DNA from 4 places in the Glutamicibacter sp. FR1 genome. Region 1 is predicted to be linked to each of the others. Evidence: riboswitches for the same ligand, from Rfam matches in the RefSeq annotation. Region 1 holds a riboswitch; each other region holds the start of a gene.
The links. Region 1 has a riboswitch for thiamine pyrophosphate ahead of ACLQ8T_RS12630 (ECF transporter S component). Riboswitches for the same ligand answer to the same signal wherever they lie in the genome.

Region 1 (5,358 bases):
GGTGCCGGAAGCGAGCACCAGCTGATTGGCCTGGAGCACCGAGGCAAAATGCTCATCGTGGGTGACTGCAATGATCGCAGTGCCCTGCTGCAGCTCTTCGACCAGTAACCCGGCCAGCTCCCGCCAGGTGTTCGCATCCTGCCCGAATGTCGGCTCGTCGAGGATCAGCACCTCTGGCGCGGCTGCCAAAACGGTGGCCACGGACAGCCGGCGCTTCTCTCCGCCGGAGAGCGTGAACGGATTCGCCTCAGCCAAATGCGCCAACCCCAAGCGTTCAAGCAACGCATCGACGCGCGCCTGGACCTGGGCCGGGTCGTACTTCGGCGCGTTGGCGCTGCTCGCCTGCGCACGGCTGGGTGCGAAAGCCAGCTCTTCGCGGACGCTCTGCGTCACGAACTGGTGTTCGGGCTCCTGGAAGACCGAGCCGATCCGCCCGATCAGTGCACCGGCTTTCCAAGCAAACGGGGAATTGCCCAGGCCGTCGGCCAGTTGCGCGGTGGCCGTCAGCTCACCGCTGGCCGGGGCCAGCAAACCGCCCAAGGCCAGGGCCAGCGTCGATTTGCCGGCGCCGTTCTCGCCGAGAATCACCGTGGCGGTGCCCGCCTGCACTTCCATATCCACCGCCTGGGTATGCGGCGCGGTAGCCGTGCGGGCGCAGACCAGCTGCCGCGCTTCCAGCAGCATAGCTCCGGCAAGGTTCTCGGCCGGTGCCACCTGCGGAACATATCCGGGAACCCATAGCCCGGCGGCAGCCAGCTCCTGGCGCACGGGTTCTTCGGTGTACAGCTGACGCGGATCCAGGTCGTGCGCGACTCCCCCGCCCGGTTCCAGCACGATAACCCGGTCCATATGCTCTGCCCAAGCTTCGAGCCGATGCTCGACCACAACCAGCGTGGCACCGGATAGCTTCGCGGCGTTCAGCACCGCATCGCGCAACGGCCCGATGCTCTGCGGGTCCACGTTGGCGGTCGGTTCATCGAGCAGCATGAGGCCGGGTTCCATGGCCAGGATGCCAGCCAGGGCCAAGCGCTGCTTCTGCCCGCCGGAGAGCTGCTGGGTGCGGTGGTCGAAGGACAGCGCGCCCAATCCGACCGCGTCCAGCACTTCGGGGATCCGCTGGCGGATCACGCCCGGATCCATCCCGAGGTTCTCCGCTCCGAAGGCCACATCATCGGCGACCCTGCTTTGCACGACCTGGGTTTCCGGGTCCTGCTGCATCAAGCCCACCGGGTGGCTCCGGCGGAACGCATCGTTGCCATCAATCAGCAGCTGTCCGGCAAGCTGCTGATCCTCATCGGCTTCCAGCAGCCCGGCCATTGCATGCAGCAACGTCGACTTGCCGGCACCGGATGGACCGAGCAGCAGCACCTTTTCACCGGCGTGGATCTGCAGATCCAGCCCCGAGATGGCAGGTTCCTGCCGCTCCGAGTGCTGCCAGCCGAAACCAGTTGCGGTGATTGACGCTCCGCGCTGGGTCAGCGAGGCGGCATCGGAATTGGCAACTGAACTCATTTTGCGGTTTCCAGGTGTGCACGCCGGCTCGCCAGTGCGCTCAGGGCACCGGTCTTCGCCAGTCCGCGCGTGGCCAGCCAGGACAGCAACCCGGCGATGACCAGACCGGAAACACCGGTGGCGATCACGTGGAAGATCTTCATCCCGGCGGTGTACTCGACGTAGTAGGCCAGGATGTATGCCTCGGTAATGCCGGCGAACAGGCCGGAGGACAGGCCTGCCAGAAGTGCCACGCCCAGGTTCCACTTGCGGTAGCGGAATGCCGCGAAGACCAGCTCCGCGCCCAGGCCCTGGACCAGGCCGGAGATCAGCACGGTCAACCCGTAGTGCGAGCCGAGCAGCGCTTCAACCACGGCGGCCAGCATCTCGCAGTAGATCGCGGCGCCGGGCTTGCGGATAATCAATGCGCCGAGCACCGCGGGGAACAGCCACATGCCGGTGAGCAGCGCGGTGGCTGGAGGGAAAGCCGCGAAGGCCAGCGAAAACAGGCCGTAGCCGGCACTCCATGCCCAGAAAATGACTCCTGAAGCCACGGCGATCACCGATGCCACGACGATATCGACGACACGCCAGCCGGTACGATGCTTCGAAATTGTTTCGTTCATTGTTGGTCCTCCTGTGGAAAGGAGGGGGGATGCACGGAATGAGGGCATGCTGCGCCTATCCGCATCCGAGATGCTCGACTTCCTTCGCCGGTACTAGCCGGGGCAGGTTCGAGGGTCTGCGATCCATCGCACTCTCAGCGTCCTGCGACTTCGTAGAAGTCTGACGCTCCCCTGTCGGAATAATTACTGCTCCCCCACCATACCGCAGGTATGCTGGGCAGAGGAACGATGTGTCACGAGCTTGATCGCGAGGAAAAAATGGATAAAGTGCAGAAACTTGTCACTACCGGCATCACCGTTGGCGCGGGCATGCTCGGTGGCAAGCTGGTTGATTTCATTTGGTTGAAGGCAACCGGCAGCAAGGCGCCACGCAAGGGCACCGAGGAAGCGGCTGAAGCGTCCTTCCGCCGCGCATTGGGCTTCGCGATCGTCTCGGCCCTGGTGGCAGCGATCATGCAGACCGTGGCCGACCGCAGCGCCAACAAGGTTGTTGCCAAGTTCACCAAATAGGCTTCGGCGGCAAGCCGAGAGCGGGAGCAGTTCGGCTGAACTGCTCCCGCTCTTTTCGCATTACTTGTCCTCTGGCGCTTCGGCCTTGGACATCGGTGTTGCTCCGGTGGGCGGTGCGCCATTGACCCTGTTGACCACAAGGCTGAGCTCATCGGAGAACAGGGTTTCCTTGGCCGCGTGCTTGGTGCGGTAGCCGGAACGGCCGATCATGTGGGCGGAAACCGGCGCTGTCAGCAGCTGCATGCCCCAAGCCAACGCGAGGACCGGGATGACCGCCCAGCTGCGCAGGTAGATGGCCAACCCGGCGAAGATCAGCAGGAAGCCGAGCACCTGCGGCTTGGTGGCCGCATGCATGCGGGTGAGCATGTCCGGGAAGGTCAGCAAGCCGATGCCTGCGATCAAGGACATCAGGCAGCCGAGGATCAGCAGGATGGCGACGAGGATATCGAGGAAGAGTTCCATTAGGCATTCCTCTGATCCGAGACGAAGCGCGAGACGGTCACAGAGCCGATGAAGCCGAGCATGCACGCGGCAACCACGAACAGCATGTAGTCGGTGTGCTCGTGCAGCACCATCTCCAGGCACAGGGCGGCGGAGATGATCAGCAGCATCACGTCCAGGGCAAGCACCCGGTCAAGGATTGATGGCCCCTTGGCAACCCGGATCAGGCAGGCGATGGCGCCCAGCCCGAGCATGATGCCGCAGATCCAGATGACGATATCCAGCATGTTTATCCCTTCCTCGCGACGACGTCCGGTCCGCATTCGCTCTTGATCGCCTCGTACTCGTCACGGCTGCCGATGGCCATGATCAGCCGGCGTTCGATGTCCCGGATAGCTGCCCGTGCCTTCTCCACATCCTCCTGAGACTGGATGTTGATGTAGTGCAGGTACAGGGTCGAGGAGCTGCGGTCCACGTCGATCACGAAGGATCCGGGGATCAGCGTGAGCATGTGGCCCACGGTCATCACGATCAGGTCCGAGCCGGTGCGCAGCGGGACGGCGATGATCGCGCTGCGGGTGCTCTTTCCGCGTGCCACCGCCAGCCAGGCCACGTGGACGCTGGCCGCGACAACCTGTCCGAGGAACCAGATGAACAGCTTCACGCAGTACCAGAGGTTGATCCGGCCCGAAAGGACTACCGGCGGCAGCGGGAACAGGTTCACGATCACCAGGGCAATGACCGCCCCGAAGATCATGTTCGCCAGCGAGAAGTCCTGCCAGAGGGCGCCCCAGACGAAGAGCAGCAGCAGCAAGAGCGGCCATTCCTGCTTGAGTGTCGCACGGTGGCGCACGCCGGAGGTATCCAGCGCATCGTCGATGCGCTGGTCGCGCGGTTCAAAGTTCTTGTTCGGCATCATCCCTCCAATCAGAATGGCAAGATCGAGCTGATATAAGGTTCGCGGGCGATTAGCTCAGCTGCCACCCGCTCGCAGAATTCGAAGATGGGCCCGGCGAAGACGGTCAGGCCGATGCCCGCCAGCACCAGCGAACCAGTGGCATAGCGCATGCCCCAGGGCAAGGAGTCGGCTTCCAACTGCTTGGCCAGCTTCAAGCCCAGGCGTGGGTTCTGCGCGCCGCCGGCCAGCGTCTCGCCGGCGACCTGCATCGCTTCGGCCACCAGCTCCTGGTTTGGCACCTCGGCATCGGCGGCACGGCGCCAGAACACGCGGGCCCACACGCGGATGATCGCCAGCAGGGTCAGCAAGCTGGTCAGCAACCCGGCGCCGATCACGACCCAGGTCAGCGGGTCGGCATCCTGCGCGGCAGCATGCAGCAGCCCGAACTTGCCCAGGAACCCGGAGAATGGCGGGATGCCGCCCAGGTTGATGGCCGGGATGAAGAAGAGCAGGGAGAGCGCCGGGGACAGCTTGGCCAGCGAGCCGAGCCGGGTGACATTCGAGCTGCCGGCACGGCGTTCGATCAGGCCCGCCACCATGAACAGCGAGGTCTGCACAATGATGTGGTGGCCGACATAGTAGATGGTCGCGGAGATGGCCAGCGGCCCGCCCACTGCCACGCCGAAGATCAGGTAGCCGATGTGGCTGGTCAGCGTGAAGGAGAGCATGCGCTTGAAGTCCGTCTGCGCCAGCGCACCGAGGATGCCGATGACCATGGTCAGCGCGGACACCACCAGCAAGCCGGCGTTGACCGAGCCGCCCGGGAAGAGAAGGGTTTCGGTGCGGACGATCGCATAGACGCCCACCTTGGTCAGCAGCCCGGCGAACACCGCGGTGACCGGTGCCGGCGCGGTCGGGTAGGAGTCCGGCAGCCACAGTGACAGCGGGAAGACCGCGGCCTTGATGCCGAAGGCGATCAGCAGCAGCACATGCAGGATCAACTGCGGGCCCTGGCCTAGTTCAGGCAGTTTCACCGCGAGGTCTGCCATGTTCACCGTGCCGGTGGCCGCGTAGATCATCGCGATGGCCATCAGGAAGATCACCGAGGAGACCACTGAGACCACCACATAGGTAGTGCCGGCGCGGATGCGCTCTGCGGTACCGCCGAGAGTCAGCAGCACATAGCTGGCGGTGAGCAGGATTTCGAATCCGACATACAGGTTGAAGAGATCGGCGGCCAGGAAGGCGTTGGACACGCCGGCGAGCAGGATCAGGTAGGCCGGATGGAAAATCGACACCGGCCCTGGCTCATCGCCATCGGCCAGGCCCTGGCTGGTGGCGAAGAGCAGCACGGCGAGCGAAACGACCGTGGAAACCAGCAGCATGAACGAG
Region 2 (5,358 bases), 830 kb from region 1:
ATCGACTGCAGCCGCGGGCTTTCGCTCATCAGGTAGGCAGCCAGCGGAGACGGCCTCCGGGCGATGAATTCGAGGGCCTCCTCGAAGCTTTCCACCTCGATCACTGGAAGAATTGGACCGAATATCTCCTCGGTCATCAAGCTTCCTTCAAGATCTGGATTGCGCATGATGCTCGGTGCGATGCGCAGTGTTTCCTCGTCATATTCGCCCCCGAAAACCACCTCGCCCTGCTCGAACATCGACAACAGCCGGTCGAAGTGCTTGCGGCTGACGATGCGGCCGTAGTCCGGGTGGGTCAACGGCTCCTTGCCGTAGAAGCTGGTGATGGCCTGGCCCAGGCGCTGGATGAGCTCAGTGGAGTCCCCAATGCTCAAGACATAATCCGGGGCCACGCAGGTCTGACCGGAATTCATGAATTTGGCATAGGCGAGGCGCTTTGCCGAAGCCAGCGAATCGTTTTCCACCACGGCCGGCGATTTTCCGCCCAATTCCAAAGTGGTTGGCGTCAGGTGCTTTGCCGCCGCGGCAGCCACGATCTTGGCCACGCGTTCACCGCCGGTGTAGAAGATATGGTCCCAGCGGGCGGCAAGCAGCTCGGTGGATGTGTCCACTCCTCCCTCAACGACCGCATAAACACGTTCATCCAGGTAGACCGGGAGGAACTTGGCCAAGACGCCCGAGGTGGCCGGAGCCAGCTCGGATGGCTTGATCACCGCGGCGTTGCCGGCGGCAATGGCCGCGACCAGCGGTGCGAGTACCAGCTGGACCGGGTAGTTCCAGGCGCCGATAATCAGCACGACGCCCAGCGGACGCGGCTCCACCTTGGCCATGGCCGGCTGCAGGGCCAGCGGAACTTTGACGCTGGTGGAATCCATCCATTCAGCGAGGTGGCGTTGGGCGAAATCTATTTCTGCGCGCACCACGTCGATCTCGGAGAACTTGGCCTCGGTGGCGCTCTTGCCCAGGTCTTCAGCCAGGGCCTGGACAAAGTCTTCCAGATGCTCGTCGAGCATCTTTTCCAGGGCCTTGAGCTGCTGCAGGCGGAAGCGTCGCGGATGCGTGATCCGGGTGTCAGCGGAACGCCGCAAATGGCTCAGAACTGTTGCGATGCGTGATGGATGCTCGTCCACCGGAGGTGCGGAATCGCCGACCGGTTCGGGCAACGGCGTGGAAGTAAACAGACCCATGTTTTGAGCGTACGGCAACGAGGCGGATATTCACTGATTAATTCACGAAGGGATTCAATATGTATCAAATAGTTGATACATTAATGGCCATGAGCCAGATCCCGGCGAGCGCCATATCCATCGCTTTCGTTGGCGCAGTCATTTACCTGTGGTTGCGCTCCGTGGCGCATCGGCGTGAGGCACCGGCCATCGTCCGCGCCCAGTCGCACTCATTCTGGTGCGCATTGATCGCATTCTTCGCTTCGACTTCGTGGGATCTGCCTGAGACGTGGCGCATTCCTATGAACGGGACCGATTCGAGTTCGGTTTTCGCTGCAGCTCTCTCGCCGGGAATCTGGATTCTTCTCGTTTACCTCATTGGCTTGTTCACCTGGCCCAAGGAACTCCAGCCGGTGCGCACCGCCTCACTTGAGGCGCGCACCCTGGCGACGCCGTTCCCGAGGTCCCTGGGGATTTTCGTCGCGCTGTTGCTTCTGGCCGCGGTGGGATTGCTGTGGCCGGCCTCCCGCGTCGAAGGGAGCGTTGGCATCCCGGAGTCGGAAACCACTATGTTCGATTCTGATGGCAGCTACTCCTACACCTCTGCGGGCCCAACCGATGGCCTGCTGCCCGGAAACCAAATGCTCCCGGTCTTCATCGTGGCTCTGGCAGGTATCGTCGTGGCCGCCGGAGTGATTGCAGCAGTGATCCTGAACCGGCGCCCCTTGGCCGGCATCACCGCCGAAGACAACCAGGCCTTGCGCACGGTATGGCTCAACCGGTTGCTGCGCAATACCGGTATCGTGCTGCTGGCATTTTGCGTATCGGTGGCCAATTACTCGCAAGGCTATTCAACCGGTGGACCGTACGAGTTATTGAACTATGGCGCCCTTGCGGTGGCTCTTACGCTGTTCTTCTGGGGCCCGCGCACCACATTCTCGGCTCACTCCACCATCAGGGAACGGACCGCCTTCTCGCGATTGCGAGATCAGCTCTTCGCATTGCAATACACCACGGCTACCCTTGCATTGCTCGCCGTTGCCATCGGCTGGTCATTCCTACCCGTGGATGAGGAATTCCGGATGCCGACCAATGAACGAACTACGTGGATCCTGGTGCTCTTTGCCGGTGCGGCATTGCTCTACATCATGCTCAATACGCTGTATCTGGGCTACGCCAGCAAGGTGGCTCGGCAGGCGAGTGCAGCACCAAAGCATCATGCACCCCTGCCCTTGTGGTCCTACATCGCCGCTGGCTTGCTGGTTGCCATCTGCGCTTTCCTGCTATTGGATCCACCGCTGGAGACGCTTTGGGGGTTCGCTCCTCCGAACCGGGGACTAGTCATCGGGCTGTTGCTGCTGCTTGCGGCGGCGCATATGGGCTTCATCTGGTCCTGCCGCCGGGCGACTATTCCCTGGGCCGTCTCGCCAGCTGAAGAAATCTGGTATCGGCGGGTTCTGGAGCTGCGGTCGATGCGCGTTGCCACCAGCGCTGTGCTTGCCATGCTGCTGATTGGCTACGGCTTCCCAGCAGGCCTGGGGCTGTTTGCACTTCTGGTCTTCGTTGTCCCAGCGGTGATTTTTCTGGAGCGTCCTGGTACCGCGATGGTGCGTGCACAGCAGCCGACAGCAGCATCATGAGCACGCAAATCAGTGTCGACCTCGCGGCGGCCACTGCACCCTACGAGCAGATCCGCTTGCAGATCGCCTCGCTGATCACCCTGGGAGAATTGCCCGCAGGCAGCAAGCTACCCACCGTGCGCGCACTGGCCACCGACCTCGGTGTTGCTGCCGGAACGGTAGCGCGCGCCTACAAGGAACTGGAAGCCGAAGGTCTGATCACCTCTCGGCGGCGAGCCGGCACAGTGGTCAACGAACGGCTTCGGCCGGTGGATGCCAGCGAAGACCTGCTGGCCGCGGTGGATCACCTCTGGGCGCTGGCGGCGGCCCAGCAGGTCGATGCGGCCACGCTCAAGGCCTTGGTGGCGCGGCGCGAGCGTAAGTAACTTGTCCTTGGAACCGCTTGTGCGTACGCTCTATGGCAGTGACACGGGGTGTCGGAACAACCGACTGAGATGAGACCCGTTGAACCTGATCTAGTTCACGCTAGCGGAGGGATGTCGCATGGCTTTGCATGCAGTTGCCCAAGAATACCGGCAACAATCACCTTTGGTTTTCTGCCTGACCAACACCGTCGTAGCAAATTTCACCGCCAATGCCCTGCTGGCATCCGGCGCGTCCCCGGCCATGACGGATCTGCCCGGAGAGGCCGGCCCCTTCGCAAAGGCGGCTTCCGCCGTCTTGGTGAATCTGGGAACTCCGAGCACCGAGCAGCTGGCCGCCATGGAAGAAGCCGTGCAATCGGCGAGCGCAGCAGGCACCCCATGGATCCTTGATCCGGTGGCGGTCGGCGCCCTGCCGGTGCGCACGGATTTCGCGCGGCGCATTGCCCGGCAACGCCCGGCCCTGATTCGCGGCAACGCCTCGGAAATCCTGGCCCTGGCCGGACGGCAATCGGCTTCACGCGGTGTCGATGCCTTGGATGACGTCTCTGCCGCCTTGGCGGCTGGACGCGAGCTGGCCGAGCGGCATGACTGCGTGGTGGCCATTTCCGGCCAGTCCGATGCCATCATCGATGCCACGCGGACGGTCCTGGTGCACACCAACGGAATCGGCTTGACGCGGATCACCGGCGGCGGTTGCGCGTTGGGCGCGTTCTGCGCCGGCATGATTGCGGTCCACGATGACCCGTTCGAGGCCGCCATCGCGGCCCACGGCTTCTACGGGCTGGCCGCTGAAAAGGCCCTGGAGAACAGCACAGGTCCGGGCAGCTTCGCCGTCGCATTCATTGATGCGCTGTCCGCAACCGATCCAGAAGAACTTAAGACTTTGAAGCACGAGGAACTGAACCATGCATAATTACGGAGCCTACCTGGTAGCCAATACTGCCAGCTGCACCCCGCGCAGCACCCTGGAAGTGATCGAAGGCGCCGTCGCCGGAGGAATCCAGTGGATCCAGCTGCGCGCCAAGGATGAAACCGCCCGGGAATTCTTCGAGCTGGCCTGCGCGGCCGCCAAGCTCACCGAGGGCAAGGCCCAGTTGCTGATCAATGACCGCATCGATGTCTACCTCGCGGCGCGGGCTGCCGGCGCAGCCGTGAACGGCATCCATATCGGGCAAAAGGATGTGCCGGTGCAGTTGGCCCGGCAGATCATCGGCGAAGGTATCATCGGACTGAGCGCTTCCAGCGATGAGCAACTGGCCCAGGCGAACAAGGACGCCGCGGTCATCGACTATCTCGGTGTGGGGGCCGTCCGCGCCACCCCGACGAAGAAGGACCATCCCACTCCCCTGGGCCTCGACGGCTTTGCGCGTGCCACGACGCTGGCCTCACTGCCCTGCGTGGCAATCGGTGCCATTACCCACGAGGACGCGGCGGCCATCCGTGCCGGCGGCGGAGCGGGCATGGCAGTGGTCCGCGCCATCTGCAATGCAGAGGATCCGCAGCAGGCCAGCGCGCAGCTCGTTTCGGCATGGGAGGCCGCCAAATGAACATCTTGTCCATCGCAGGATCCGATCCTTCCGGTGGCGCCGGAATCCAGGCGGATCTGAAGGCCATTGCCGCCAACGGCGGCTACGGAATGTGCGTGATCACCGCCTTGACCGCGCAGAACACCCATGGGGTGTCCGGAGTGCAGGCGATCAGCGGCGATTTCGTCCTCGCCCAGCTTGAAGCCATCAGCGCGGATATCCGCATCGATGCAATCAAGATCGGGATGCTCGCCAACGCCGAGGTGATCCGCGCAGTCACCGGCTGGCTGGAAACCGTGGATGCTCCGGTAGTCCTGGACCCGGTCATGGTGGCCACCAGCGGAGACCGCCTGCTCGATGGCGAAGCGGCGCTCGATTCGCTGCTGGACCGGGCCACGGTGATCACCCCGAACCTGCTGGAACTGGCCAGCCTGCTGCGCGAGCCGGTAGCCGCATCATGGGACGAGGTGCTGCGCCAGGCCCAGCGCCTGGCGGCCAAGCACGATGCCCTGGTGCTGGCCAAGGGCGGGCATCTGGCCGGGGCGGTCTGCCCCGACGCGCTGGTAGCAGCGGACAGGGTGCGCTGCGAGCTGCACGGTGCGCGCCATGCCACCAAGAACACCCACGGCACCGGCTGCACCCTCTCCAGCGCCCTGGCCAC
Region 3 (5,358 bases), 310 kb from region 1:
CTCCAGGCATCTAGCCAATATCACTAAACCTGAGGGACAGATAAAAAGTCGCGGAACCCGAAACCGGATTCCGCGACTTTTTTGTTGCCCGCCAAGCTACGGCTGCGTGCTCCACGGCAACGGCACTACATCCGGGACCTGATCAGTCCGCAACCGCGCGTAGGCGTACACGTCAATGCGTTCTCCATCAACCAGGAACTTACCGCGCTCGACACCCTCGCGCAGGAACCCGTTGCTTTCGGCTACACGCTTCGATCCAGGATTATTCGCCCGAAGTCCTAATTCCAAACGGTACAGACCTAGCTCGCCAAACAGGTGGTTCACCAAAGTTGCCACTGCGCGAGTGGCCAGAGACCTCCCGCGGTAGTCCTGGTTCATCCAATACCAAACCCATGCATTCTGATTGTCTGGATCGACAGTACCGCAGACCAAACCGACCAGCCGGTCTCGATAGGCGATGGCGAAAGCCTGCTGCCGTTCGCCGGCCTCCATCAGGGAACGCACGTACGATGCGGCTTTTTCCGGAGTGTCGGCATCTCCTTGGCGTTCCATATCGGCATTGGAGGAAAAGGCTTCGAAAACGGCTTCGGCATCCGATTGGCGCAGCCTGCGAACTGAGAAATCGTCGTCGACAGGTGCGGCCTTGCTGGGTTCTGCAAAAGAAAGCTGCCGCGCAGCGGGCGTGCCCTGATGGAAGAACAGCTGCCAGCGATCCTGCTCATGGATCCACAGCGAACTGCGCTCGCTGGCGGATGCCGAGGGCAACCTCCAGCGCAGAAGCACCGCTTGATCGGCAACCTGGATCGCCACGGGGCTCCCGACTTCCCGAGATCCAGAATCCACTTCCGGCTCCTGGTCCAGCTGGGCAATGATCGACTCGCGATCGTAGACACGGCCGCTGGCACCCACTTCGGAGAACTGCGGATGCAAGTACCGTTCCAATTGCCTGCGGCTATGGCGCTGGTTGGTTTCCAAGAGCTCCTGCTCCAACGAAATGATCGTGTTGGACAACGCAGATCCCTGGGGAAGCACGCGGGGGAAGTCATGAGATGCCATGTCAACTAGTACATCACAGAAGATGACGGAGCTGCGGTTGCTCCAGTTCGACTTTATGAGCTGGATCATGCCTATAATCGCAGTACTCCGCGGGAGCCTGTAATCGACCAGGCTGAGAGGGCACCGAGCCGACCGCTACACCTGATGCGGGTCATGCCGCCGTAGGAAGGATGCGTGCCCTCGTGCATGTGAATATTGTTGGCGCCGGAATCATCGGCCTGTCCGTCGCGTTCGAACTGGAATCGCGGGGACATACTGCCACCCTCATCGATCCAGCACCAGGCCAAGGTGCAAGCTACGCGGCGGCCGGAATGCTGGCCCCGGCAGCTGAAACGGTCTGGGGCCATGGCCCGCTTCACGAGCTGCTTGCCGCCTCGAATGCCGCCTATCCAAAGTTCATTGAGCGCATCGAATCCATGACCGGGCAACGCCCGGACTACCTGCAGAACTCAACCCTCGTCGTCGCGGCCGAACCGGCTGACCGCGAAGCCCTGCATGAGCTGGCCGAACTGCAAGCTTCCCTCGGCCTGTCAGCGGAAAAGCTCTTGCCCAGCCAAGCCCGCAAACTCGAACCAGCCTTGGCCGCGAATATAGCAGGCGCAGTCCTATGCCAAGATGACCACCAAGTCGACCCACGGTCAGTCGTCAAAATCCTGCTTGATCACCTGCGTGGCCGCCTGATCGAGGAGCGGGCGCAGGCGCTGGTGAGCGACGGAAGCCGAACCACCGCGGTACGCACCGCATCGGGCAAGATCCTCGAAGCGGATCAAACCATCGTGGCCAACGGGCTGGGCACCATTGACGGCCTGGACCGGGTGCCGGTGCGCCCCGTCTACGGAGATATTCTCCGGATCCAGGGGCCAGCTGGTCCGCCATTGATCACCCGGACCATCCGCGGCATTGTGCACCGGGAGCCGGTGTATCTCGTGCCGAGAAAGGACGGCAGCCTCGTTCTTGGAGCCAGCGTCCGGGAAGACCGCCAGCCTGCAGTGAACATCGGAGCCATGCACCTACTGCTGGACAATGCACGAAAGCTCATCCCCGGCATCAGCGACTGCACGTTGAACGAGGCAACTGCCCGGGCCCGTCCCGCCACACCTGATGACCGTCCGCTGCTGGGGCGCATTGACCCGGGCCTGGTGCTTAGCACCGGATACTCCCGGCACGGAGTGCTGCTGGCTCCGCTGGGCGCAACACTTACCGCTGATCTTATTCACGGAAATGGAACGCACCCCTTGCATCAGGCTGTGAATCCACACCGCTTCGCCACAGCGACCCAGACCACCGACCGAACGGAGCATCACCCATGAAAAGCATTGGCATCAAGTTCAATTCCCGGGAACTGAACCTGGACGAAGGAATCACCCTTCGCGAATTCATCAGCATGCAGATCGGCAAGGATCTGGATAGCAACTCGGCGGCCGTGGACGGCAGCAAGCTTGGAATAGCCGCCGCGGTCAATGGCGCTGTCATCCCGCGCAGCGCCTGGAACAGCTACACGCTGGCCGAAGGGCACAGCATCGAACTCGTTACCGCAGCCCAGGGAGGCTAGGCGTGGACATGCAAAACATCACCGAACTGGACATCAACAGCGATCCATTCCAGGTTGCAGGACGCACCTTGTCTTCGCGCTTGATCCTCGGCACCGGGGGAGCGAGTTCGCTGGCCACCCTGGAAAGCGCATTGCAGGCCTCCGGAACCGAACTGACTACCGTGGCCATCCGACACTTTTCGGCGGCAGGCGAGTCCAACGTGTATGACTTGCTGCAGCGCAACAACGTGATTGCGCTGCCGAATACCGCTGGATGCTTCACCGCTCGCGACGCGATCCTCACCGCGCACCTGGCCCGCGAAGCGCTGGAAACGAACTGGATCAAGCTCGAAGTGATTGCGGACGAGCACACGCTGCTGCCCGATCCACTGGAACTGCACGCTGCCACCGAACAGCTGGTCGCCGACGGGTTCCAGGTCTTTGCATACACCAATGATGATCCTGCCCTTGCCCAGCGCCTCCAGGACGCCGGTGTTGCGGCCATCATGCCAGCCGGAGCACCAATCGGTTCCGGCCTGGGCATCTTGAACCCGCACAATATTTCCACCATCGTCTCCCGCGCCCAGGTGCCTGTCGTTCTGGACGCCGGAGTCGGCACCGCCTCGGACGCTGCTCTGGCCATGGAGCTCGGCTGCGACGCAGTGCTGCTGGCCAGCGCGGTGACCCGGGCGCACAACGCACCACTCATGGCCAAGGCCATGAAGGATGCGGTGCGTGCCGGACGCGCCGCACGGCTGGCCGGCAGGATCCCGCGCCGCGACACCGCCCTGCCATCTTCGCCCACCGAAGGCATGATGCAGACCCTGGTCGGTGACTTCTCGTGAACCAGTCAGCATTGGTAGCCCCGGGACCGGAGCTGACACCGGAAGAATTGGCGCGTTATTCCCGGCATCTGTCGCTTCCCGGCGTCGGCGAAGAAGGGCAACGCAGGATCGCCAATGCCAAGGTGCTGGTGATCGGAGCCGGGGGACTGGGCAGCCCCATTGCCAGCTACCTGGTCGCCGCAGGGATCGGCACCCTCGGGGTCGTGGACGACGACACGGTTGAACTGTCCAACCTGCAACGCCAAACCATGCACCGGCAACAGGACGTAGGACGCTTGAAGGTGGAATCGGTCCGCCGGATGGCCCACGAGCAGAACCGGAATGTCCGGGTTATCGCCGTGGAGGGCAAACTGGATGAGACCAACGCCGTGGCGCTTTTCAGCGACTACGACCTGGTCATCGACGGGAGCGACAACTTCGCCACGCGCTACCTGTCCAACGACGCCGCGGAAATCACCGGCACCCCACTGGTATGGGGGACCCTGTTCCAGTTCTCCGGGCAGGTGTCCGTCTTCGACCCGCGCACCGGTCCGATGCTGCGCGATCTTTTCCCTGAAATCCCTGATGCGGACTCCGTGCCCAGTTGCGCCGAGGGCGGGGTATTCGGCGCACTGTGCGGCGTCATTGGCTCGGTGTTGTGCACCGAGGCCCTGAAGCTCATCACTGGAATCGGCACCACGCTCAGCGGAAAATTGTGGCTCTATGATGCACTGGAAGCCAGTGTGCGAACTCTCGACTTTGCCAGGGACCCGCAACGCGAGCCGGTGAGCAAGCTGGGAGAGTACCGGCCGGTGTCCTGCGCTAACGAAGGGCATGCTCCGGAACTTACCGTTGCTCAACTGGCGGACCTTGAAGCGCAGGAACCGGTGTTGCTGGTGGATGTGCGTGAAGCCTGGGAACGCGACATCATCGCGATCCCGCACAGCCAGCACCTGCCGCTCGTGCAGCTGGAAGAACAAGGACTGGGAGGGCTCGCGCAAGGTGCCTCGGCGGTTGTGTTCGTCTGCAAAACTGGTGTCCGTTCACAGCAGGCGGCGCGGATTGCCAGGCCGGATCTGCAGCCAGCCGTCCAGGTGTATAGCCTCAGCGGTGGCACCGTGGAATGGGCCAGGCAGGTTCAGGGGCAGCAGGTGGCCTACTAGTGCCCAGCGTTGCTGTGCCCGCGCTTCTTGGAGCCGGCCCAGCTCTGGCATACTTGCGCTATGGCTTTGGGAATTGCGCTGGAGATCCGTGAATTGAAAATCGGCGACGAGCAGCAGGCAATCGATGCCCATCATTTGATGCTTGGCGATGATTTCGAGTTCCTGCCCACCTGGTCTCTCGCTGAGGCGTGGGAAGACTACGTCTACCGGATGAAGGCAGGGCGCCGTGGCGAGCACATCCCCGAAGGATGGGTTCGCTCGGCGCTGTTTGCCGCCTTCGACGACGGGGAACTGGTGGGCCGTGTATCTGTGAGGTATGAGCTCAACGAGGGCCTGCTTCATTACGGCGGGCATATCGGCTATGGTGTAGTTCCCGAGTATCGTCGCCGTGGTGTGGCACAGCAACTGTGCAGATTCGGATTGCAGGAACTGCGCGAATCAGGAATTGAGCGCGCACTGGTTACCTGTGCTTCCGATAACATCGGTTCAAGATCGACCATTGAAAAATGCGGCGGATTGCTGGACGCCAAGCTTCCGGAAATTCAAGCCAGCCATCGCGCCGGCACGCTGCGTTTTTGGATACCTACCCAGTCGATCCGCTGAATTTCTCGCGACCGGTACATGAAATTCCTGTATGTTCTGACACAGATCAACAGACTATTAGTCTCGAGCGCGTAAACTGGATTGTTGGGTCGACTTTGGCCCCGACTCCACAGACCCAAATTCTCGAGCGGAAGTGAGCCTTCACGCATGTCAGCAAACACCATTACTCGCGATGAACTTC
Region 4 (5,358 bases), 160 kb from region 1:
CGGCGGCGAAGCCATCGATCTCCAGCTCGACAATGGCCGCAGCCCGCGCCGTGATGACGATGGCGACCGCGGAGGTTTCCGTGGTAGCCGTGGCGGCTACGGTGGTGGACGTGGCGGCCGTGGTGGATTCGGTGGCGGACGCAATGGCGGCCGTGGCGGATTCGGTGGCGGACGCGGCGGCAAGGACCGCTACAGCGATTCGAACCGCAGCGGTGGACGTCGCGACTACTAAGCCTGCAGCTACAGCTGAGTAGCACTGGATAACGCCCTTGGGGCAAGCCGAAAGCTTGCTCCAAGGGCGTTATCGCATGCCGGGCTAATTATTCGGCAGGGGTCCCGATCGGAATCTCATCCCCGAGATAGACCGTGCCGCCGCTTTCCAGGAACTGCCGGCTCTTCTGCGCCATCCCGGCCAAGGCCGCTTGTGCCTCGGCCGAGCCGTATTCGTCGCGGATGTCCTGGGAAATGCGCATGGAGCAGAATTTCGGCCCGCACATGGAACAGAAGTGGGCGGTCTTCGCCGGCTCGGCCGGCAGAGTCTCGTCATGGAATTCCTGCGCGGTGACCGGGTCTAGGGACAACGCGAACTGGTCATTCCAGCGGAATTCGAAACGAGCCTTGCTCAGCGCATCATCACGGGCCGTGGCACCCGGATGCCCCTTGGCCAGATCTGCTGCGTGAGCCGCGATCTTGTAGGTGATCACGCCGGTCTTCACGTCATCCCGGTTGGGCAGCCCCAGATGCTCCTTGGGCGTGACATAGCAGAGCATTGCGGTACCGTAGCGGGCGATCTCCGTGGCACCGATGGCGCTGGTGATGTGGTCGTAGCCCGGCGCGATGTCGGTGACCAGCGGGCCCAAGGTGTAGAACGGGGCCCCGTCGCACAATTCCTGCTGGCGCTCCACATTCTCGCGCACCAGATGGAACGGGATATGCCCCGGTCCCTCGACCATCACCTGCACGTCGTAGTGCCAGGCGCGCTTGGTCAACTCGGCCAGCGTATCCAGCTCGGCGAACTGCGCTGCGTCGTTTGCGTCCGCAATGGAGCCCGGGCGCAGCCCGTCGCCCAGCGAGAAGGCGACGTCGTACTGCGCGAATATCTCGCACAGCTCATCGAAGTGGGTGTAGAGGAAATTCTCCTGGTGGTGCGCCAGGCACCATCCGGCCATGATGGACCCGCCGCGTGAAACCATGCCGGTAACCCGGTTGGCGGTCAGTGGGATGTAGCGCAGCAGCACGCCAGCGTGGATGGTCATGTAGTCCACGCCCTGCTCGCACTGCTCGATGACAGTGTCGCGGAAGATCTCCCAGGTCAGCTTGTTGGCTTCGCCATTGACCTTCTCCAGCGCCTGGTAGATCGGCACGGTGCCGATGGGCACGGGGGAGTTGCGGATGATCCATTCTCGGGTGGTGTGGATGTCATCTCCGGTGGACAGGTCCATTACCGTGTCGGCGCCCCATTTGGCGGCCCACTGGAGCTTGGAGACCTCTTCTGCGATGGAGCTGGTCACCGCCGAGTTGCCGATATTCGCATTGATCTTGACCAGGAACGCCTTGCCGATGATCATCGGCTCGGATTCCGGGTGGTTGATGTTCGCCGGGATGATGGCTCGTCCGGCCGCGAGCTCGCTGCGCACCAGTTCTACATCGCATTCCTCGCGCAGCGCCACATAGCGCATTTCCGGGGTGATGATCCCGGCACGTGCATAGTGCATCTGCGTTACGCGCGCTCCGCCAACGGCCCGCAGCGGAGGGGCTGAACGTCCAGCCCATTCCGCGCTGGCCGTGCCGCGGCGGACCGCCGAGCGCCCGTCGTCGTGCAGATTGCGCTCGCGGCCTGCGTAAGTCTCCACATCCCCGCGCTCCAGGATCCATTGCTCGCGGAAGGGCGGCAAGCCCTGGGTCGGTTCGCTTCCCGGTCCGCTGGTCCGATACACCGACAGCGGCTCGTTGGGCTTTCCATTGGGAGAGTCTGCCAGATGGATCTGCGTGACGGGAACAGAAATTCCCGCAGATTCGCGGTAGGCAAGGGTGTGGGCAGGGTGCTGTTCAAATTGTTCCACTGGGGAAACTCACTTCCTTCGCCGGCATGACCCGGACAGGTTCAACGGTCGCGGACGGCGATAGCCCGATCTCAGCCCTTGCCAGGGCACCCGTGTGGTCGCGAACAACTTAGCACGCTTGGGAGGAAGAAACGCAAATCCAGTGGTCAGAAGGGTGACAGCAATTCAGGATGCGGGCACTGGCCCGGCGGCAGGAGCTAGCTTGTACAAGCGATCAGCCTCTTGCAGCGCGAATCGGGAATCTGGGGAAGACGGCGTGGCAGAAGACTGGCGAAGCAGCGCGAGCGAAGGCTGAGGCGAAGGCCGCGCGATGGGGCACTAAGAGCGGCAGATAAACGAAAAGAGAAGCAATCTGGAATCAGATTGCTTCTCTCATTGCGAGCCCCCTGCCGGAATCGATCCGGCGACCTCGTTCTTACCAAGAACGCGCTCTACCACTGAGCTAAGGGGGCAACAGGTAAATACTTTACACAGGTTTTCGAGGTTTGCAAAATCTCCCGGGGATTTGTTGCTGACGTCACAATATTCCTAATCAAGACGGAAATAGGAGTCGGGTTGCCTAGGTGAATTCCGTGCGCGTGAGAGCTTGCTTCATGCCTCCTGGATTACTTTCGCGGCGCGTTGTGGCGACTCCGCGCACCGGATGCCAGATGCCCTTCCAGGTAATCCATAATCCCAGGGTCGAGGGACTGGGGGAGTTGAGCCTCCTATGTTTTGCGCGGGAGATCTGTGGTTCTGCCACGAGGGAAAGTGTCTCGGGATTTTATCCTGCGCGTCTGGTCGAATCCGCGATTGACCACAAGGGACACCTCAGTGAGCATCGTCACCCGAGCACCTTTTGTCCCAGTCTTCGTCCTTGAAGATCTAGGGTGAGTGGCTAATCTCAATTTGACTAGTGGTTTTATGGAAATTTCGGGGTGTTTTCCAGGTCGGTTTGCCGATTTTTCTTTGCCGGGAAATGCGTGTAGAGTATTTACTCGTTGCCCCCTTAGCTCAGTGGTAGAGCGCGTTCTTGGTAAGAACGAGGTCGCCGGATCGATTCCGGCAGGGGGCTCTGAGTGAGAAGCTTTCTTGGCTTCTACTGGATTGTTTCTCACTTGTGGCGGCGTAGCTCAGCTGGTTAGAGCGCACGACTCATAATCGTGAGGTCCCGGGATCGAGTCCCGGCGCCGCTACCAAATCAAAGATCCTCAGCTTCGGCTGAGGATCTTTTTTGGTTTCCGGGTTCGAAGCGGTCTTCAGGGACCCGTCGTTTCGAAGCCAATAACGCTTAGTTGTCCGCACCCTTTTCAGGGCTCCTTGTGCTGGCTTGCTGTGCCAGCGAGAGCAGTCCCTGGAAGGCCTTCGTATCGAAATTCGTCTCTTGTCCTGCTGCATCATTGGCATCATGGCCGTGTACTTCGGTATGCAAGCGTTGCATTTGCATATCGAGTTTCGTTGCAACAGCTGCCGCATCGGCGAGCTCCTGTACTAGATGTTCTGGAACCTCCCCCTCGTACTTGTAGAAAATTTTATGCTCCAGGCTTGCCCAGAAATCCTGGGCGATCGTGCGGATTTGCAACTCCACTACGACGTCGACAGGGCCGTCGGATAAGAAGACCGGAATTTGCACAATTGCATGGACACTTTTATAGCCGCTTGGCTTCGGGTTCTTGATGTAATCCTTGATCTGGATGACCTTCAGGTCATTTTGAGCGGTCAAGGTGTTCAGGACCTTATAGATGTCCTTGACGAAACTGCAGGTAATGCGCACACCCGCAATATCGCTGATGTTCTCGCGTATGGCAGTAAGGGACGGCGCGATGGCCCGGCGGGCAACCTTGCGCATGATGCTCTCCGGAGTTTTCACCCGGGAGCTGACGTGCTCGATTGGATTGTATTTGTGCAAGTACAAGAACTCTTCACGCAAGATCGAGACCTTGGTCAGCACTTCGTCCACCGCAAACTGGTATTCCATCATGAAGCGCTGGAAATCGTGGTGGAAGGCCTTCGTCAATCGCTGCAACTCGGCCGGGGACGGGGTAGTTCCAGCAGCCGTGATTGCCACTGCACGCGTCTCGTCATCAAATGGGACTGAAATCCTGGATCACCTCAACAGATTGTGGCCCGGTCCGCGGTACGTTTCCGGTGCAGTTTCAGCCTAAGGGCATCTCCTAAGAATTAGGCCAGAACCAAACGGGAATTCGTCCAGCTAACTTTCGGACTTTGCGAATCGGCCAACCTGCCCAACGGACCTGGCCCTCTGCAGTGAACTATCGTTGGAGGTGAAACTTCAGAAAGGTCCTGATGGAATTCGCTTCAGCTACCCGGCAGCTATGCCACGGCATCAGCTTCGCAGAACACGAACCCGCTCCGATGCTCCGGCTGCGCAGCGGCGAAACCTGGGGGACCGAGTACCTGGAAGCGGGACGTTCACTGGCCCTGGAGATCGGAGAACTGAAGTTCTGCCTGGGCTACATCACGATGAACGCCGACGGCTCGCGCAATGCGCTGACATGCCCCAAGAACAAGGCCCTGCGCACAGGCACCCAATGCGAGAGCTGCCGCCGGCTGGACCAGTCGAAGTTCATGCACCATTTCCACAAGACCGGCGAGGCCCCCGAAGGCCTACGCAAGTACCTGGAACAGCCGCACTTCTTGTATATCGCCAGCTTCGCCCACGGAGCGACCAAGGTCGGCACCACCTCGGCCCAGAGCAAATGGACACGGCTGGCGCAGCAGGGCGCAGTCATTGCGCGCTATGTCGCCCGCGCCACTGACGGGGCGGCCATCCGGGTGATCGAAGACCTGGTTACCGAGCATGTGGGCCTGAGCCAGCAGGTGCGGCAGAAGTCCAAGGTCAAGGGCTTGGCCAGCTGGGAACTGGACTACGCCCAGCTTGATCAGATCAACGCCGACGCGGCAGGCCGGGCCAGGGACTTCCTCGGCGCGCAGCGCGGCCTGGAGACCTTTGGCGTGCAATTGCGCGACGAGCTGTGGGAGCAGCCGGCCTTCGCCCGCCCGGTCATTGGCGCCTGGGATGCGCATGCGCTGCATGCCTGGACCACGACCCTGCCCGGAAGCACCGTGAACCTGCGCATCCGCGGCGTGCTGGGACAGAGCATCCTCGCCGACAGCGGCGATGGCACCACCCTGCGCTTGCTGGATGCCGCCGAGCTGAAAACCCGCGAGGTCGCGGTGGTGGAGCAGCGCGGGGACTTCAAGGAAGAGCAATCCGCCCTGTTCTGAGGCCGGAGCGTTGTCGGGGGAGTCACGCGGAAATGCCCCGGCGGCAATGAGCGCTCCCGGCCCGGGC

Region 2: linked by a shared signal. The riboswitch ahead of thiM (hydroxyethylthiazole kinase) and the one ahead of ACLQ8T_RS12630 (ECF transporter S component) in region 1 are both predicted to bind thiamine pyrophosphate.
Region 3: linked by a shared signal. The riboswitch ahead of thiO (glycine oxidase ThiO) and the one ahead of ACLQ8T_RS12630 (ECF transporter S component) in region 1 are both predicted to bind thiamine pyrophosphate.
Region 4: linked by a shared signal. The riboswitch ahead of thiC (phosphomethylpyrimidine synthase ThiC) and the one ahead of ACLQ8T_RS12630 (ECF transporter S component) in region 1 are both predicted to bind thiamine pyrophosphate.

What each region holds. Positions count from the first base shown of each region.
Region 1 covers NZ_CP178602.1:2,623,882-2,629,239, forward strand. The annotation lists gene ACLQ8T_RS12625 (ATP-binding cassette domain-containing protein) at 1-1,512, opposite strand, end outside; gene ACLQ8T_RS12630 (ECF transporter S component) at 1,509-2,117, opposite strand; TPP riboswitch at 2,180-2,300, opposite strand; gene ACLQ8T_RS12635 (DUF4235 domain-containing protein) at 2,376-2,627, shown strand; gene mnhG (monovalent cation/H(+) antiporter subunit G) at 2,688-3,089, opposite strand; gene ACLQ8T_RS12645 (monovalent cation/H+ antiporter complex subunit F) at 3,089-3,355, opposite strand; gene ACLQ8T_RS12650 (Na+/H+ antiporter subunit E) at 3,358-3,987, opposite strand; gene ACLQ8T_RS12655 (Na+/H+ antiporter subunit D) at 3,996-5,358, opposite strand, start outside.
Region 2 covers NZ_CP178602.1:48,073-53,430, reverse strand. The annotation lists gene ACLQ8T_RS00280 (aldehyde dehydrogenase family protein) at 1-1,187, opposite strand, end outside; gene ACLQ8T_RS00275 (hypothetical protein) at 1,277-2,806, shown strand; gene ACLQ8T_RS00270 (GntR family transcriptional regulator) at 2,803-3,171, shown strand; TPP riboswitch at 3,206-3,300, shown strand; gene thiM (hydroxyethylthiazole kinase) at 3,290-4,084, shown strand; gene thiE (thiamine phosphate synthase) at 4,077-4,718, shown strand; gene thiD (bifunctional hydroxymethylpyrimidine kinase/phosphomethylpyrimidine kinase) at 4,715-5,358, shown strand, end outside.
Region 3 covers NZ_CP178602.1:2,315,398-2,320,755, reverse strand. The annotation lists gene ACLQ8T_RS11145 (mechanosensitive ion channel) at 1-14, shown strand, start outside; gene ACLQ8T_RS11140 (GNAT family N-acetyltransferase) at 97-1,056, opposite strand; TPP riboswitch at 1,136-1,241, shown strand; gene thiO (glycine oxidase ThiO) at 1,239-2,366, shown strand; gene thiS (sulfur carrier protein ThiS) at 2,363-2,608, shown strand; gene ACLQ8T_RS11125 (thiazole synthase) at 2,617-3,432, shown strand; gene moeB (molybdopterin-synthase adenylyltransferase MoeB) at 3,429-4,574, shown strand; gene ACLQ8T_RS11115 (GNAT family N-acetyltransferase) at 4,668-5,177, shown strand; gene typA (translational GTPase TypA) at 5,325-5,358, shown strand, end outside.
Region 4 covers NZ_CP178602.1:2,467,169-2,472,526, reverse strand. The annotation lists gene ACLQ8T_RS11950 (DEAD/DEAH box helicase) at 1-232, shown strand, start outside; gene thiC (phosphomethylpyrimidine synthase ThiC) at 321-2,063, opposite strand; TPP riboswitch at 2,060-2,167, opposite strand; tRNA gene ACLQ8T_RS11940 (tRNA-Thr) at 2,444-2,515, opposite strand; tRNA gene ACLQ8T_RS11935 (tRNA-Thr) at 3,046-3,117, shown strand; tRNA gene ACLQ8T_RS11930 (tRNA-Met) at 3,165-3,241, shown strand; gene ACLQ8T_RS11925 (GTP pyrophosphokinase family protein) at 3,334-4,110, opposite strand; gene ACLQ8T_RS11920 (DUF2797 domain-containing protein) at 4,350-5,291, shown strand.